Catalinimonas alkaloidigena: one gene and its partner. The protein of the gene in region 1 interacts with the protein of each later gene in a pairwise test. Links are inferred from orthologs where the notes say so. Each region holds a gene or a part of one and is shown on either strand. Other genes may lie near its edges.

Region 1 (3,642 bases):
ATCTATATTCCAGCGGTTAACCAGCAGCCTCATCATCCAGTGGCTATACCCTTCTTCTACCTCTACCCTTACTACCCTTCCTGTTTTCCTGGTTTTCAGTTTTCGCCTTACTTCTTCAATAAAGTTGGCTTCAATATCGTCACTCTCATCCAGGGTAAAATCGCCATTACGCGTAATACGAAACAGACTGACGGATACCATCTCTATGTTTCTGAAAAGCAGGTCTATATGCTCACGGATCGCCTCTTCAATGGGGACAAATAATAATTCATCCCCCCTGTCAATTTCATAAAAGCGAGGCAGGTTCTGCGGAATCTGTACGAAGGAAAGCTTCTTCTGATCTTTCTTTTCCTGCGGATTGCGTGTCACTACTCCAAAGATAAGTATCTTATTCATCAGCGTAGGGAAGGCATGATAGCTGTCATACACCATCGGCGTGAGCATAGGATAAATCGTCCGGTTGAAATAATCGGAAATCTTTTTTTGCTCATTTGCTTCCAGCGCTTTGATATTTTTGACAATCCGGAAATGCTGTTTCTTAAATTCCGGCACCAGTTTTTCCAGATAGTAATTATTCTGCTCCTTGAAAAATTGGTGCGCTTCTTTCAGTAGCTTTTTACGGAAAGGTCTTTCCCGGAGGCCTGAGTAGTCTATTCTCTCTTTTCCGTAGTCCAGGTAATTGTATAAGCTACCCAGCCTGATCATAAAAAACTCATCAAGGTTAGAGGAGGTGATGGCCATGAACTTAAGCTTCTCGAAAATATTACGGTTGGATTTTTTGGCCTGTTCCAGCACTCGGTAGTTAAACTGCATCCAACTCAGATCACGGCTTATGTAATTACTTGTGGCTATTGAAGATTGTACTCTGTCTTTGACTAACATCCAGTGTATAAAGGTTATAAGGCTTTGCTTAATAAATCTCAACTTAATTATTCTAATGATGAAATACGAAAAAATGTTCTACTCATTCATCCAGTTTTACTACTAAAATGTGCCTCACAATGTACAGACTGAAACGCATAAAAAAACCGCCCCAGCATTTTGTTAGCAATGTTACTAAAAAAAGCAAAACGCTTTTTCTAGGTTAGTAGAACTAATTTTCAGGACGGTTTTTTGCAAAAAATATTTATGCTAAAAAAGACGAAAGTAGGCTGGGTTAGATATCTACATTCGCGTATTTAGCGTTTTTCTCAATAAATTCCCGACGAGGGGCTACATCATCACCCATCAGCATAGAGAAGAGGTGATCTGCCTCGGCAGCAGAATCAATAGTCACCTGCTTAAGGCTACGAGATTCAGGGTTCATGGTAGTCTCCCAGAGCTGTTCGGGGTTCATTTCTCCCAAACCTTTGTAGCGTTGTACGCCTACATTCTCTATTTTCCCATCGCCAGCCAGTTCTTTCACTATTCTTTCCCGCTCTTCTTCTGTCCAGCAGTAATGCTCTTCCTTCCCTTTCTTGATCAGATAAAGTGGTGGCAGTGCGATATATACGTAGCCGCTCTCGATCAGTTCTCTCATGTAACGGAAGAAAAAAGTAAGAATCAGTGTACGAATATGGCTACCATCCACATCGGCATCGGTCATGATCACAATCTTGTGGTAGCGCAGCTTTTCAGTATTCAGTGCCTTATCATCATCTTCAGTACCAAAGCTTACCCCTAAGGCAGTGAGGATATTTTTGATCTCCTCATTATCATAAATTTTGTGCTCCTGGGCTTTCTCCACATTAAGGATCTTACCTCTCAGCGGCAGAATTGCCTGAAACTTACGGTCACGACCTTGCTTGGCACTTCCTCCGGCCGAGTCACCCTCCACCAGGTAAAGTTCACAGTAGCTGGGGTCAGTGTCTGAGCAGTCGGCAAGCTTACCAGGCAGGCCTGTACCGGTGAGCACGTTTTTACGCTGTACCATCTCACGAGCCTTGCGTGCCGCATGGCGGGCCTGAGCAGCCAAAATCACTTTGTTGATGATCGCTCTGGCTTCTTTGGGATGTTCTTCCAGGAAAGTGTACAGGGCTTCTCCCAGACAGGTTTCTACTGCGCCCATTACGTCAGAATTACCCAATTTGGTTTTGGTCTGCCCTTCAAACTGAGGCTCGGCTACTTTTACCGAGATGACAGCTGTCAAACCTTCACGGAAGTCATCTCCACTGATATCAATTTTTACTTTGTCCAGCAAGCCGGAACGGTCGGCATAAGATTTAAGCGTGCGGGTAAGTGCTCTGCGAAAACCAGAGACGTGGGTACCTCCTTCAATGGTGTTAATGTTATTTACATAAGAAACCACGTTCTCGGTAAAAGAAGTGTTATAGGTCAAAGCTACCTGTACCGGCACCTCCCCTTTTTCACTATCAATGTAGATAGGCTCAGGAATCAGTTTTTCACGATTGTTATCCAGGTAGCTGACAAATTCTACCAATCCCCCCTCAAAATGAAACTCTTCGCTTGCGGGCTTTCCATCTTCGTCCAGGTCACGCAGGTCTGTCAAACCGATACGGATTCCGGCATTCAGAAAAGCCAGTTCGCGTAGGCGTGAAGCAATGGTCTCGTACTTATATTCTCTGACCTGAAAAATTTCAGAATCAGGCTTAAAGCGAACTATAGTACCATTTTTATCAGTAGCACCTATCTCCCGGACTGGGTAAAGAGGCACTCCTCTTGAATACTCTTGCTCAAAGATTTTACCATTACGGTGTACAGTGGCATTCAGATTCTCAGAGAGAGCGTTTACACAGGAAACCCCTACACCATGCAATCCTCCGGAAACCTTATAGGTATTTTTGTCAAATTTACCTCCGGCATGGAGTACGGTCATTACCACTTCCAGTGCAGAACGATTCTCTTTGGTGTGGATATCGGTAGGAATACCTCTACCGTTATCTGTTACGGAAATAGAATTATCTTCATGTATAGTGACATCTATTCTATCACAGTAGCCGGCAAGGGCCTCATCAATGGAGTTATCCACCACCTCATACACCATATGGTGTAGTCCTTTGACATTAACATCTCCAATGTACATCGCAGGCCTTTTCCTAACAGCCTCCAGGCCTTCCAGCACCTGAATATTGTTGGCGGAATATTCGCCTTCCCTCGTTTTTGCTAGTGAGTCAGTTTTGATATTAGAATCCTTCAGTTCGTCCATATGTTTGTAAGTCCTTAATGTGCAAAAATACAATTTTTTAACGGATTTCGCATGCTTTTTTATGCATTAGCCCAGGGCAATAACATAAAAATTTTGCCAATCGTGTATTACCCATAACTTACTGTTTATCAACAGAAAAGAAAATTTAATAAATTCCGCTCTGTAGCATCACCAGTGTACATCCGCTAACCACTTCTATTCCTTCCGCTTTGGCTTTTTCCATAAATTCAAGGTTTTCCGTGCCGGGGTTAAAGATAATACGCTTTGGCGAGAGACTAAGCCAATAGTCCATCCACTCATCATGATGCTGAGGGCCGATATACAAGCTTAGCGTATCCACTTCAGAGATAGGGGGTTTTTCTTTAAGATTCATAATTTCTTCTCCGGCCACGCTACCCCGTTTGATGCTTAGGGGAATAAACTCATGTCCAAACCGGCTCAGCATGTGTGCTGCCTGATAGGCATAGCGAGAGGGGTTAGGGCTGGCGCCTACTACT
Region 2 (3,826 bases), 2.8 Mb from region 1 along the record:
TATAATCTAACTCATCCACGAGATAAGCATAATTTTCGGCTGCAATGTCAAGGTTACCCGATTGCTGGGCAGAAATGCCACCATAGATATAAGCAGTAGTATCTTCAGGCATAGCCATTTTCGCAATATCAAAATTACGTATAGCGCTTTCAAAATCCTGTTCCTGATACTTTTCAGCTCCAGCGTTGATATTCTTAGCCCAAACTTCCTGAATTTTTTGATCCGCAAAAGTATAATGAACTGATCCCTCATCTTCTAGCTCTTTGGCTTTACGATATGCATCAAGTGCAGTCTGATAAGGCTCATCGGCTTGTACAGAATTGGTGGAATCTTCGGCTATTGCCTGATAAACCTGACCATAGATATACCATGTTTTTCCATCATCTTTGGTCTGCTCATCAGTGATAGTAGGGTCAATTAAGGTTTTCGCCTCAGCTAGCTCCTGGTCTTCCAAAGCTCGTTCAGCTTTTCTGACATTTTTATTTTGGCCGAATGATGTAACAACTACAGCCAAACAAAGAATTAAACTTAAAGTGTACTTTTTCATAATTGTGCAGTATAGGTGACAACTTTTGTTACAAAAGGTAATTAAAATTTATAGTTATTTAGTTTCTTCTTCTTCTGAATTATCTTCTTCAATATCATCCGGAAGCTTATCAACTTTGGCTACTGAAGTAATGATGTCGTCTTTATTAAGCCTGATCAGTTTTACTCCCTGTGTAGCTCGTCCCATCACTCTTAACTCAGAAACAGATAAACGTATCATAATGCCAGACCTGTTGATCAGCATTAAATCATTTTCATCCGTAACTTCGGCAATGGACACTAAAGTTCCAGTCTTAGAAGTAATGTTCATGGTTTTGACACCTTTGCCTCCTCTTTTAGTAATGCGGTATTCTTCCAATAAAGACCGCTTGCCAAAACCATTTTCAGATACTACTAACAAATGCTTATCTAGATCATTTACACAAACCATTCCCACTACTTCATCCTGATCATCATCTAAGGCAATGCCTCTGACACCAGCAGCAGTACGTCCCATTGATCTTACTTCACTTTCGTTAAACCTAATAGCTCTTCCAGACTTTACAGCGAGTATGACTTCTGATTTACCATTGGTAAGCGCTACGTTTAACAAACGGTCACCCTCATTGATAGTGATAGCATTGATACCATTTACTCTAGGTCTTGAATATGCTTCTAAAGATGTTTTCTTAATCATGCCATTCTTAGTTGACATCACTAGAAATGAATTATTGATATAATCTGCATCATCTAAATTAGAAACATTTATAACTGCTCTAACAGAATCATCAGGAGTTATATTAATCAAGTTTTGTATGGCTCTGCCTTTGGCAGTTTTACTGCCTTCAGGAATTTCATAGACTTTAATCCAGAAAACTTTTCCTAATTCAGTAAAAATCAGAAGATAGTTATGTGTATGAGCAATGAACAAGTGCTCGGTGAAATCGCCGTCTTTTGCAGAAGCACCCCTTGAGCCTACTCCTCCTCTACCCTGCGTACGGTATTCGCCGAGATTAGTCCGCTTAAAATAGCCATTATGAGAGATCGTAATTAACATCTCCTCATTAGGGATCATGTCTTCAGTACTTAGATCTTCAGCACTATGGACTATTTCTGTACGTCTCTCGTCTCCATACTTATCTTTAAGCTCATCAAGCTCATCTTTGATGATTTGCATACGAAGATCTCTTTCCGCTAAAATCTGGCGCAAATATTCTACCTGCTTTTGTACTTCCTCATATTCTTTCTGGATTTTATCTCTTTCCAGACCTGTAAGACGCTGAAGTCGCATATCCAGGATGGCTCTCGCCTGAATTTCAGTCAGTTCAAAGGACTCCATCAGGCTGTTGCGGGCAGTTTCAGGGTCTTGTGATGATCTGATGATTTCAATAACCCTATCAATATTATCCAGTGCAATAAGGTAGCCCTCTAAAAGGTGAAGTCTTTTTTCTGCCTCATTCAGCTCATACTGTGTTCTGCGTACTACTACATTGTGGCGATGATCCACAAAATGCGTAATTATTTGCTTGAGGTTAAGCGTCTGTGGCCTGCCTTTTACAAGCGCAACATTATTTACGCCAAAAGAAGATTGTAGCTGGGTATATTTATAAAGGTTATTAAGCACTACGTTGGGAACAGCATCTTTTTTCAGATCATAGACAATCCGCATCCCGTTTCTATCTGATTCATCACGTATATCCGAAATTCCTTCAATACGCTTTTCATTGACAAAAGCAGCTGTCTTTTCTATCATTGAGGCCTTATTGACCTGATAAGGAATTTCAGTTACAATGATTTGAGACTTGCCAGTTTTTGTTTCTTCTATGTCAGCTTTAGCACGTAATACTATTCTTCCTCTACCTGTCTCAAAAGCGCTTTTAACTCCCTGATATCCATAAATGATACCACCCGTGGGAAAGTCAGGAGCGGTAATGGACTGCATGAGCTCTTCGATGCTAACTTCTTCATTATCAATGTATTTCTTAATACCTTCTATAACTTCAGTTAAATTGTGAGGCGCCATATTGGTAGCCATACCTACTGCAATTCCTGAAGTTCCATTCACCAGGATATTCGGCAACTTTGACGGCAGACACACAGGTTCAGTCAGTGAGTCGTCAAAGTTACCCTGGAAGTCAATGGTATCTTTATTTATATCGGCAAGTAGTTCCTCAGCCAACCTCCTGAGTCGTGCCTCGGTATATCGCATGGCGGCTGGTGAATCGCCATCTACAGAACCAAAATTTCCCTGCCCATCTACCAGCATATAGCGCATGGACCAGTGCTGAGCCATACGAACCATAGAGTCATACACTGAAGAGTCACCATGAGGGTGATACTTTCCTAACACCTCTCCTACAATTCTTGCGGATTTTTTGTGGGACTTGGTGTGTGTAAGACCTAAATCAAGCATACCATAAAGAACACGGCGGTGTACAGGTTTAAGTCCATCTCTTACATCTGGTAATGCTCGGGAAATAATTACAGACATTGAATAATCAATGTAAGCTCCTCGCATTTCATCCTCTATATTAATAGGGATGATATTTTCATTAGCGCCTTCTGCCATAATCGGATTAAAACTCTTATTTCTTAATTAGAAAGGTACTTTACTTGTAAATTTGTAAAAATCGCCCTCATTATAAGAGCGCAATTTACCAAAAAATGTTCAATACACATAGCCTTTATGTGCTAATAAACTAGAATGAAAGCGCAGGAAAAGGATAAATTGATAAGAATCATCCAATTTTATTTCTTTTTGTTAAAGAATGGGAGGCGTATACTTCTTTTTCTTTTACTTTTTTGTAGTTCCGGATATAACTCTCCTATTTTTGGATCCTGCTTTCTCCAAAATGGCTGACCTCTTACTAGTATTCTATTTCCTTGAGAATCAGAGACATAATGCTTCATTTGAGTTTTGTCATTAGGAATAGGTGATCTTGGAATGTCAGGATAGTTAATGCTTATCCCCAAGGTGAGCTGAAAGGCATTGTCAGTAATGGTTAGATCCGGTTGGGCTGCGGTTGCTGGCAGACTTATCTGATAACTTTTGAACTCGTAAGAAGGTCTTAGGTATAGTCTGAAATATTCGGAATATACTTTTTCAAAGCTTACTCCTATATTGAAAAAAGGATTAGATTGAATATTATAATCATCAAATCCACTTCCTCGATTAATTTTACCAGCACGAATATCTACGCCCAAAGCCAAATCATAATACTCATACACACTATAGCCCAGCAGGAAATAATAGCGGGTCATCCGACTTTTGACTTGTGCCGGGTCCGGGTATTGAGACAAG

Evidence for each region.
Region 2: the proteins of gyrB (region 1) and gyrA interact in binary tests that used the Escherichia coli proteins (3 or more experiments, as listed by UniProt). The link is inferred for Catalinimonas alkaloidigena from one-to-one orthologs.

What each region holds. Positions count from the first base shown.
Region 1 is NZ_JAQFIL010000001.1:87,125-90,766, reverse strand. The notes cover bases 652-3,580. They hold gyrB (DNA topoisomerase (ATP-hydrolyzing) subunit B), read right to left. Parts: upstream 3,146-3,580; coding sequence 1,157-3,145; downstream 652-1,156. Other genes in these bases: OKW21_RS00385 (CoA-binding protein), read right to left, coding at 3,291-3,580; ppk1 (polyphosphate kinase 1), read right to left, coding at 652-882. Outside these bases: more of ppk1, read right to left, coding at 1-651; more of OKW21_RS00385, read right to left, coding at 3,581-3,642. UniProt on the Escherichia coli protein: DNA gyrase negatively supercoils closed circular double-stranded DNA in an ATP-dependent manner to maintain chromosomes in an underwound state.
Region 2 is NZ_JAQFIL010000001.1:2,851,460-2,855,285, reverse strand. Bases 349-3,461 are described here. They hold gyrA (DNA gyrase subunit A), read right to left. Parts: upstream 3,095-3,461; coding sequence 602-3,094; downstream 349-601. Other genes in these bases: OKW21_RS11650 (hypothetical protein), read right to left, coding at 3,274-3,461; OKW21_RS11660 (tetratricopeptide repeat protein), read right to left, coding at 349-547. In the rest of the region: more of OKW21_RS11660, read right to left, coding at 1-348; more of OKW21_RS11650, read right to left, coding at 3,462-3,826. UniProt on the Escherichia coli protein: A type II topoisomerase that negatively supercoils closed circular double-stranded (ds) DNA in an ATP-dependent manner to maintain chromosomes in an underwound state.